DNA from 3 places in the Cohnella abietis genome. Region 1 is predicted to be linked to each of the others. Evidence: riboswitches for the same ligand, from Rfam matches in the RefSeq annotation. Region 1 holds a riboswitch; each other region holds the start of a gene.
The links. Region 1 has a riboswitch for cyclic di-GMP ahead of KCTCHS21_RS12450 (transglutaminase-like domain-containing protein). Riboswitches for the same ligand answer to the same signal wherever they lie in the genome.
Positions count from the first base shown of each region.

Region 2: another riboswitch for cyclic di-GMP. It lies ahead of KCTCHS21_RS03760 (transglutaminase domain-containing protein); the one in region 1 lies ahead of KCTCHS21_RS12450 (transglutaminase-like domain-containing protein).
Region 3: another riboswitch for cyclic di-GMP. It lies ahead of KCTCHS21_RS23145 (PilZ domain-containing protein); the one in region 1 lies ahead of KCTCHS21_RS12450 (transglutaminase-like domain-containing protein).

Region 1 is NZ_AP019400.1:2,937,325-2,940,605, reverse strand. It holds gene KCTCHS21_RS12455 (polysaccharide deacetylase family protein) at 1-1,013, opposite strand, end outside; gene KCTCHS21_RS12450 (transglutaminase-like domain-containing protein) at 1,308-2,114, opposite strand; cyclic di-GMP riboswitch class I at 2,128-2,207, opposite strand; cyclic di-GMP riboswitch class I at 2,270-2,350, opposite strand; gene KCTCHS21_RS12445 (class D sortase) at 2,421-3,089, opposite strand; gene KCTCHS21_RS12440 (collagen binding domain-containing protein) at 3,202-3,281, opposite strand, start outside.
Region 2 is NZ_AP019400.1:932,738-936,018, reverse strand. It holds gene KCTCHS21_RS03765 (methyl-accepting chemotaxis protein) at 1-743, opposite strand, end outside; cyclic di-GMP riboswitch class I at 1,012-1,098, shown strand; gene KCTCHS21_RS03760 (transglutaminase domain-containing protein) at 1,179-2,297, shown strand; gene KCTCHS21_RS03755 (hypothetical protein) at 2,287-2,913, opposite strand; gene KCTCHS21_RS03750 (phytoene desaturase family protein) at 2,910-3,281, opposite strand, start outside.
Region 3 is NZ_AP019400.1:5,212,630-5,215,910, forward strand. It holds gene KCTCHS21_RS23145 (PilZ domain-containing protein) at 485-1,192, opposite strand; cyclic di-GMP riboswitch class I at 1,459-1,546, opposite strand; gene KCTCHS21_RS23150 (histidine kinase N-terminal 7TM domain-containing diguanylate cyclase) at 1,630-3,281, opposite strand, start outside.

The DNA.
Region 1 (3,281 bases):
GGGTTAGCTTCCACTCCTTTTGCACGTAAAAAGAATGTCGCTTTTACCTCTTTCTCAGCTAAAATATCCAAAATTTTATTTACAGTATAATCTGTACCCCAATCATCAAAGGTTAACGAGATTTCTTTCTTACTCGTCTCCTTTCTGAAAATAAGATTATACTTAGTATCTTTATAATTTAGATTAGCTTTTGCTGCATCGTATCCCTTGATCATTTCTAAAGGTTTTTTCTCTCCGCCAAGCTCCATTAACTTACTTAGAGGAATAAACTCATAGCCCACATCTGAAGCAGCCTTGACGAAGATTGGAATATCATCAACGACATCCATAATTTCTTCTGTATCTATATTAATAATGCCCCCACGATTAATATATTTTCTTACATATTGGCTTTTTTCTTCAGGGCTTTCTCCCTGCCAGTTATGTAGAAAGAAGCTGTATACAATTAAGGAATCCAGACCATTGTGCGCAGTTGCTAAAAGAACATCATCATTGTAATGCCCCGATTTTGTTCTGACATAACGGGGTGTTTTCCCTGTCGTCTTTCTAATAATCTCATTGCTTAAATGAATTTCTTTATAAATTTGTTCATAACTAAGTTTAGTCATATCTAATCGACTCAAAGTATTGTTCTCAATTTCGTGTCCTCTAGAAACAATTTCCTTCACAATATCCGGCTCTTCCGCCACTCTCATTCCAGGAAGAAAGAATGTTGCCTTTATGTGATAAACATCCAGTTCTTTCAATAGACGAATCATAGTAGCTTCGTCCCCCATACCACTAAAGGTTAGAGCCAGTTCCCTTTTAGCGGTGTAAACATTTGAAATCGCTTTGCTCATCTCACCATTATAGGGAGCAATTTCGGTATCTTTTGTCTCTTTAACATCGTCCGATGAGGTTCCACTCCCTCCGAACAAACCGCAACCCGATAACAATGTCAACACCAATAAAGCTATTAATAGTTTCGTATAGATTTTTTTATAGTTTGATGTCGAAGTCCAATTTCTTATCATTCTATTGCTCCTTCTGCAACTGTGCTCACCTTAATATTAGTCAAAATTCAACATTGTTACATAAAATTTTTACTTCTCATTGTTATTAATTTACTTACCAACATTAAATAGGTCTTTTTTACTAATATCAATATACTGATATACTACTATTTTACTATCAACTGTACAACTGTGACTTATTGTAACAATCTCATCTGAACAAATTCTATAATTTTTATAAAGAGATGTGCAATACAATAAAACCACCTCCTCTAAATCAGAGAAGGTGGTCCATATAATTCAAGCTTACTGATATTAGTATACTTTCGCTGCTACATATTTGCTGGAATCCTTATTCATGGTTACTGCTTTTTTGCCCGACAGAGCAGCATCAACAGTAGTATCAATAGTAATCCATTTGCCGTTGATGTACACATTGTTCCAAGCATGATACTCTTTCACATATTCAGATGTTCCCATTACAAGCTTCGTTGGAATCCCTACACTCCGTGTCATCGCTGCGAATAGTGTGGAATAATCATAGCAGATACCTTTTTTCGCCTTAAACACGTTATCAATGTTAGGAATATAATTAGAAGTAACGTTTTTAGCTAAGTTAGAATCATACTTGATCTCACTAATGATGAATTCATAGATTGCTTTTACTTTTTCTTCATCTGAAGCTTTATTCTTGGTTAGTTCAGCAGCTTTTTTAGTTGCCAGCTCTGATTCATTCCAATTAATATTTTGAATAGATCCTACATAAGCACTGCTAGAATCCTGTAAGTTCAAAGTAATATCTTTCGATTGAAGAAGCTTGTATTTGGTTCCTGAAGTGTTTTGCAACACTGAAATATTGTAAGTACCATTATCGGACTGTAAGGAAAAATATTCAAACTTGTTAGATTGATTTAAGTCATACGTGTAAGTAGTGTTGCCCTTCTTAATGAGAACTTTTAGCTTACTTCCCTTAGTAATATCATAAGATACTCCAACTAATCCTGAGTCTAGCTTTGTTTCATCCAACCAGTTGTCTGAGTTGCCCTCTGCTGCATAAGTACTAGCTGCACTAAACAGGGATATGAAGCATACGGCAATCAATATGAGAAATGATCTACGCATGAATAATCTTCCTTTCGGTAACTGGCTACCATCCTTGCGGAAGGCCCTTTAGCTTTGCGTCCCTACCTTTCGATAGGTTTGCCATTATCGTGTAAGTGTTTATTCATAGTGCAGATAGAGCCTGAACTACGATTATATAAGAAAAAGCCAATTCTTTCGGGAGCTGGCTGCCATCCTTACGGGAAGGCCCTCTAGCTTTGCGTCCCTACCTTTCGATAGGTTTGCCTTTGTCGAGCTTTGTCTTATAGGTTAAATTTAACAGAGTTTAATGAAAGAAGCAAGCGAATTGTTGACTATTAATACGAATTATAGCTTAGCTTGAACAATTAATCTCTTAGTTGGATTAATAACGGGATCACATGTAATTAAAGTAAGAATTTTGTCTCTATCGTTCCGTCCTAATACAGAGATATCCGTAGGCTCTACTTTCAATATATTAAATACGGTATAGACGAATTGCTCGTCATTAACCTTTACAGTGATTTCATCACCGACCTCTAATTCATTTAACCTATTAAAAAGTCTACCCTTTGTATGAGCTCTATGGGCCGCTATAGCTGCATTACCAATCTCACCAAGCTTAGTGGTCTCCTTCAGATGAACTGCTGAGAATTTCATATTCTCATTCGTTGCACCTTCTAGTATAGGAAGCTTTACTTTTATTTTTTTGATTTCAATGATTCCAATTGGCGGGGGGGTATTTGCAGCACTAGGCTCCGGAGTGGATTCCGTTTCAACTGGTGGAGATTCTACACTCTCTGTCTCTGGATCAGATCCCTGCATTAACAATTGTGTTAAATTATCGTTTTTCAATGCTAATTGATGATCAAAGTCATTTTCGTTTGTAGCAGAAATAGCTTGTTCCATTTCGGTTAACAGCTGCTCTTGTTTCCAGTCATAATGCCATTCTCGTAATATTGGAAATAATATAAGGCCAAACCCAACTATAAATAATAGTAAAGCTAACTTTCTCATAATAATTTACATCCTCCTTCCGTAATGGGTTCATTAATGATTCCTATACCTTCGAATGGATAAGGACTGTCGAGAATTCTCGACAGTCCTACCACTGCGCGCATGTTGATTATTATTTACGTGAAGAACGTCTCTTGCCAAAAAGAATAGCTGCTGTAACAACTAGACCTAAGCCGACCAGCTGCAGAGGAA
Region 2 (3,281 bases), 2.0 Mb from region 1:
TTCAAGCTGTTGAATGAGGCAGTAAGCAATCCAACCTCATCCTTGCTTGTGACAATAACATCCTCCCCACTTAAGTCTCCATCTGCCATACGTTGCGCTTGCTCTGAAATTCGTATAATAGGTCGCGAGATATGAAGGGCAAAGAACGTTAGAATGCTGCTTCCTATTAGCAAACAAATTCCGAGCGTAATGACCATTGTTTTCATAATACTCTTCTGAACACCGTTATAATCCTGCTCATAAGAACCCGCTGCAATAACCCATCCCCACTCGGGAGATAAATTCGCAAACACAACTTTACTTGCTTCCTTTGTGGATTCCGGGAGAGGCCAGTCATAATGCGTAAATCCTCCGCCATTTTTCGCAGCTTTCACCATGTCCTGTATGTAGTAAGTCCCATCAGAGGCCTCTTTATCCCATATATTCTGTCCCTCAAGCTTAGGATGCGCCAATAGGGTTCCCTTTTCATCAAGAATGAAGAAATAACCGTTCTCTCCCAAATCGATCGCTTTATTAATTGTGCGTTGTCCATCCTTCTGTTTATCACCCAAAAGAATTACTCGTAAACTTTCCTGCGCTTCCTCCAAAGTCATGGACCCGTTACGGACGGAATTGTTCAAGGAGGTTAATACCTCACCGGCCATCTCTACGCTGTTCTTCAGCCCGTTCTCTAGCAGAGTGGTCGTCTCTTTCGTTATTTGGATGTAGGTTACTCCTCCTAAAACAAGAATAGGAACAACCATAAGCAAAGAACATACGAATAAAAGCTTTCTCCGTATAGTAATCTTAAGCCTCTTTCCAACCTTTTGTGATCCCATCATATTCCCTCCATGCTGCTTAGCCTCTATTGTTTGGTTATATATACCTAAATATAAGGGGTTTGAACTGAAAAACCAAACGATTGTCACAATTAAAAAAAGGTTTTATATCGTTATGAGTCAATTGTGTGAATGAATTCATAAATACTATTTGCTCGAAATAGTTCGTTTATTGTGGTATATTGCAAGCAATAACTATAAAAGGCAAACTAGTGGAAACGCTAGGACGCAAAGCTACGGATCTACAGACCATCAAGGTTACGACCGCCGGGCTGCCACGAATATTCCACACGCGGCAGACTCTGGAAATAGAGTCTTTTTTGTTTTATTTTTAACCCGTATGAAGGAGGTTAGGTCACTGTGAATATAAGATCAATTTTACTCGCATGTGCAGTTCTATTAGGGACTAGCTACATTACAGCAGAATTCAAGCCCTCAATAGTACGAGCAGCAGAAAGCTCGACATCACAGGATGAGCTTCAGCAAGAAATTATAGATGCGCTAAATGAGCGTCTCAGCTCACTTACTGTCACTTATTCCGCACCAAGAGCTACTCTAAAGCAGAATATACGAGACACTTTGAACGCAGCCGTTCAATCAGACGATTATATGCATTATACGGTTAAGACCTTTGGTTACGATGCTACTATAGAGGACGATACAGCAAATATAACTTTCCAGTTTACCTATTGGGAAACCTTAGCTCAGACGAATGAGGTTAAGAAAATAGTTGCCAAAACACTGGATCAAATTTTGACCCGTGGGATGAATGATCATCAGAAGGTTAAAGCCATTCACGACTGGATTGTTACTCGCGTCGCTTATGATACCCGCCTCATCGCGCACTCTGCTTATGATGGTCTTGTTAACGGCAAAACCGTCTGTCAAGGCTACGCTGTCCTGACCTATGAGATGATGAATCAGGCTGGTATTCCGGTGAAAATCGTTGAAGGCACGTCGCGAGGGATTGCTCATACCTGGAACCTAGTCCAGCTAGACGGCAAGTGGTACCATCTTGACACGACTTGGGATGATCCCGTGCCAGATGTTAAAGGTAGAGTGGATTATAGCTATTACAATTTAACGGATGCTCAGATTGAGAAAGACCACAGATGGGAAAGGTCCTCCCTTTATCCTAAAGCTGTAACTTCGTACGATCAGACACTAAGCTCGCTAGCCAAAAAAGATTCGTCCAAGGCAGCCTTCTATAATAAGCTATACGAGCAGTTGGGTTATCTCTATCTCACCGACGCCTATACAGCAACAAGCTTAAAGAGTCTAACAGACAAAATCACCGCAGCGGTAAGCAAACGCCAGAAGGAATTGGTTATTCGATATACAAGAGGGGCCACCCTTATGTCCGACATGAAAAAAGCTTTCGCCGCCCAGAAGGGGCTCTCTGGCGTCAGTTATACGTATGAAAACTATACCCGGTCCGGAACTAACGACAAGCTTCTTCGTATAACTCTTAAATATTAAGACGGGGCTGTGCATATTGTAATATGGCTATTGCAGCCCGTTCCCGACGATCCATGTCCTCACTGCGCATAGCCTGACTTAGTATATGGAGCGCTTCCTCAACAAGCTTCGGGTCGACTCGCATCTGATTTCCCGTTTCTTCCAATGACTTAGATAACCAGCTTTCTATTAAAGTGGAGGTAACGGGCAAACCAAATCTCGATACGTTGCTAGAATGGTTGAGCAAATGCTGCAGCTCGCCTTTCAGCTCTAAGCGAGGAAGACTCTTTAACCAAGTTACTCCTCTCCTATGACTCCCATCTACTTCTTCAGCTTCAAGACTGCCTACATAAAAATAATCACCTAGATCACCCAAATGCACCTCGTCCTCATCGCCAACTATGACATAATCTCCATCCGTCATGTCATGTACGAAGGTGCTAACCTCCTCCAATGCAGCTTCTAGCTCTTGGCCATGAACATTATAGACACTAGCTAAGCGCTCCTTCAATTCCTCCCTGCTCGAATTTTCCAAGTCGCCTAAGCCTGACCAGCCAATACTTACATAGTTATGCTCGAGGTAAGCCGCCATGCGATTGACCCCATCTGTAGTCGATTTCATCTGAAACAAGTTCATCGGTTAATCCTCCTAGCCTTATTTGGGTTCCGTCCCATTACCGCACGGGCTGCATAAAATCCGCTTAGCGCTGCTGAGAGTGTTCCGGGCCCGGGGAATACTTGCTCGCCTGCAAACACTAACGCCGGATGAGCTCCCTTACTGCCACTAGGCTTACGAATGGCATTACGGACGGTAAGTGGAAAGCCTCCCACTCGGCTTTTACCGACATACTTCTTATAAGTCGTTGGTGTTCCAGCCTGTATATGTATTAAATGCTGACGAAATTCTGGATAAACCTTCTCGACCTCACTCACGATTGCCGTAATCATACTCTCTTTAGCCAAGTTATAATCGGCTTTCTCTTTCCCCTTCCAGTCTCTCGCTGG
Region 3 (3,281 bases), 2.3 Mb from region 1:
TCAAGAATTAGTCGGTACCTTCGCCTATCTCTCCACCCTACGACGCTAATTCCAAGATTTAGTCGGCATCTCCGCCTAACTCTTCAGCATACGACGCTATTTCCAAGATTTAGTCGGCATCTCCGCCTAACTCTTCAGCATACAACGTTAATTCCAAGATTTAGTCGGCATCTCCGCCTAACTCTTCAGCATACCGACTCCAGTTCCATGATTTAGTCGGCACCTCCGCCTAACTCTTCAGCATACCGACTCCAGTTCCATGATTTAGTCGGTACCTCCGCCTAACTCTTCAGCATACGACGCCAATCCCAAGATTTAGTCGGTACCTCCGCTCTTCTCTACTTAGTATAACGTCACACCAAATACGTAGGTTGCAGGAATGGATGCCGAGCTTCTCAATCTCTCAAAACTAAAAAACAGGCCTCTGCGCAGGCCTGTCAATCATCCGATCTTCTCTACTGTTATTTATCGATTTCCACTTAACTCAACCGTTAAAAATCCGTTTCTTTCCTAAGTCCCGGCGAGTCTTAGCATGCTTCTCAACCTGTTGTCTTAAAATGAGTGCCCGTAATGGACGAAGCATTTCCGGCTCCAGAACATGCATTTTGGCACCACAGAGAACGCCATCCTCTTGTCGATCGCTACGAATGATTTCAAGCTCACAGCTAAACCCAATCCCAATGTGCACATTTGCCCTCAGCTTTGATTTAGCAGCAAAATGTGGCTCATACTTTCCTGAAAAGCTAATACCCGAAATGCTAATATCTTGAATGATAAGCTCAGCAGTTTGGTTTAACGGAAGCACTTCTCCGGAATCTTTAAGTACTTGCACAATATGAGCATTACCGGCAATTTCTACTCTTGGATGCTCTCGTCTCTCCTTGAAACGTTTGCTTAAATCCGGCGGCTGAAGCAGTGCAATTGCACCTTCATATTTAGCGAATACAACAGAAGACATAGACTGTATCCCTGCTGGCGAGTAAATCGTCAGTTTAACTGTTTCGCCAAGCTCAAACTGCTCATACTCATGAACCTCAACCTCGAAAAGCTCACCTTCTACATGTGTCATTACTCCAGTAGTCAGGAAGCTCTTGCCTTCTACCACGGTTCTACAGTGAAGTAGTATATTTAACGGGAGTAAATCCTTATCCAGCTCGGATCCAGCTGCATTGTTGTCATCGTCATATGTCATTCCCGCCAAACCACCTCTCAAACATTGTTTAATGCAAGTAAAACGGCTTCACCGTCCTTGGGACGGTAGTATACGTTTGTATCGAGCGATTAGATGAGTATAAGGAATTCAAAACTTATACTTTCTAATTGTTCAAGTAAAACGGCTTCACCGTCCTTGGGACGGTAGTATACGTTTGTATCGAGCTACCAAGCTTTCTAATCGCACAAAAAAAGGCGACCTCCAGATGGAAGCAGCCTGTTTCGCCTTATGTGTCCCTAGGGACCTTCGGCAGCCAGGCTGTCATCGTTCTTGCGAACATTAGACCCTGTGGCTTTGCGTCCTTGCTTTTCAGCAAGTTTGCCCTTAATAATCCGATAATCTATTATCATGATTGTATCATAATGTAAGAAAGTTAGTAACATTTATTTCTAGTAAACCATAGGAACGATCGTTCCCTATAGTGCCATAACAACACGGTTTCGTCCCTCATTCTTTGCCTTGTACAATGCTGAATCTGCACTGGAAAATACCTCACGCATATATTCCTTCGGATCATCAAAGGATAAATCTTCACTAGTTTCGGATAGAACCCCCATGCTAATCGTAACATGAACCTTTTCCGTTCCTGCGTCCACCCAATTATCACCGACAGCAATCATAATTCTTTCCGCCAATAGCTCCGCCTGCTCACGATTCGTATGAGGCAAATAGATCGTAAACTCTTCTCCACCGTATCTTGCTAGAATATCTGTTCTCCTTAGCTTTGTACGTACGATATCTGCAGTGCTTCGTAGAACCTCATCACCTACAAGATGACCGTATTTATCGTTAATCTGTTTGAAATGATCAATATCAAAAAGAACAATAGCAAATGGGATTTGATATCTCATATTGAGCAGTACCTCATGCTCCAACTGCTGCATCAAATACCTACGATTAAAGCAGCCTGTTAGCCCATCAGTTACAGCCATCTGCTCCAGCTTCTGATTGACTCGGAATAGCTCCTCTTGTATCGTGATCAATTCCAAATTACGTTCGTGCAGTGCTTCATTTTTGCGATTCATCTCCACGACAAGCTTGCGAAGCTCTGTAACGTCATGAAACGTAATAATACGTCCCAGCAACGTCTTGCGGTCGTCCACCACTGGCGAAATCTGAATAGATACATGCCGGCCACCATTTTCCGGTAGAGAAAATTCCATTTGCATCTTCTCATAGGGATGATGCAAGTAGCGGTACAGAAACTCATAGACCTCTCCTTGAGCCTGTAACGGAGCAAGAAATCTGTCCATCTCGAAAATTTCCCCTTTAGCTGATTGCACGAAAGGAGAAGCTCCGCGATTAACCTCAAGTACCTTGTCATTCTCATCTACAACGATAATACCGGTAGTCATATGCTCGAATATATCACGCTGTGCCATACTTAGAATATCAAACATTCCAAATCGATAGATAGCAATAACAAAGCATAAATCAGACAATAAAATGCCCGACGCCAGCAGTCCAGGAACAATTGGAAGCCATTGCGACAAGAGTACGTTAATAAGCACATCGAGAAGCCCAAACCCGGTTAAAACGAACATACCGATAAGAGCGGTTCCAAGCTGCTTACGTTGATTAACGGAGCTGACTGTTTTGAGAGCATGGAACATACTCATTAAAGCGGTAAAGAAATAGGCGAACTGAACGAGAACAAGCAACCAGAATAACGGCCCATAAACACGTTCTAAGTAATTGCCGGCTACAGGGGACATAAACAATCCATTCGGATTCCACAAAGCTCCGATTATACATAGCGCTGCTGGAAGAAGATACAATAAAGTACGACTGGCTTTTAGCTGAGCTGCCCTCCCGGTGAGGAAAAAAACGAAAATAAGCCAGCCTGGCCCCAGCAGCCCCATCGCTACAAATGAAGTATTAATGAAGAAAAGCTGGAACTGCGTATAGTCGGTCATCTTCACAGCAAACTGGCCCAAAGGCCAAAGCATCATCACAAAATGAAAGGCTAAATATACCTTATGAGTTTGAGTGATTCTATTAAAAGCGATTACGCTTACGAATAACATGAAAAGCAATACAAATAGGGTAAAATCCGTCCATTGAAATC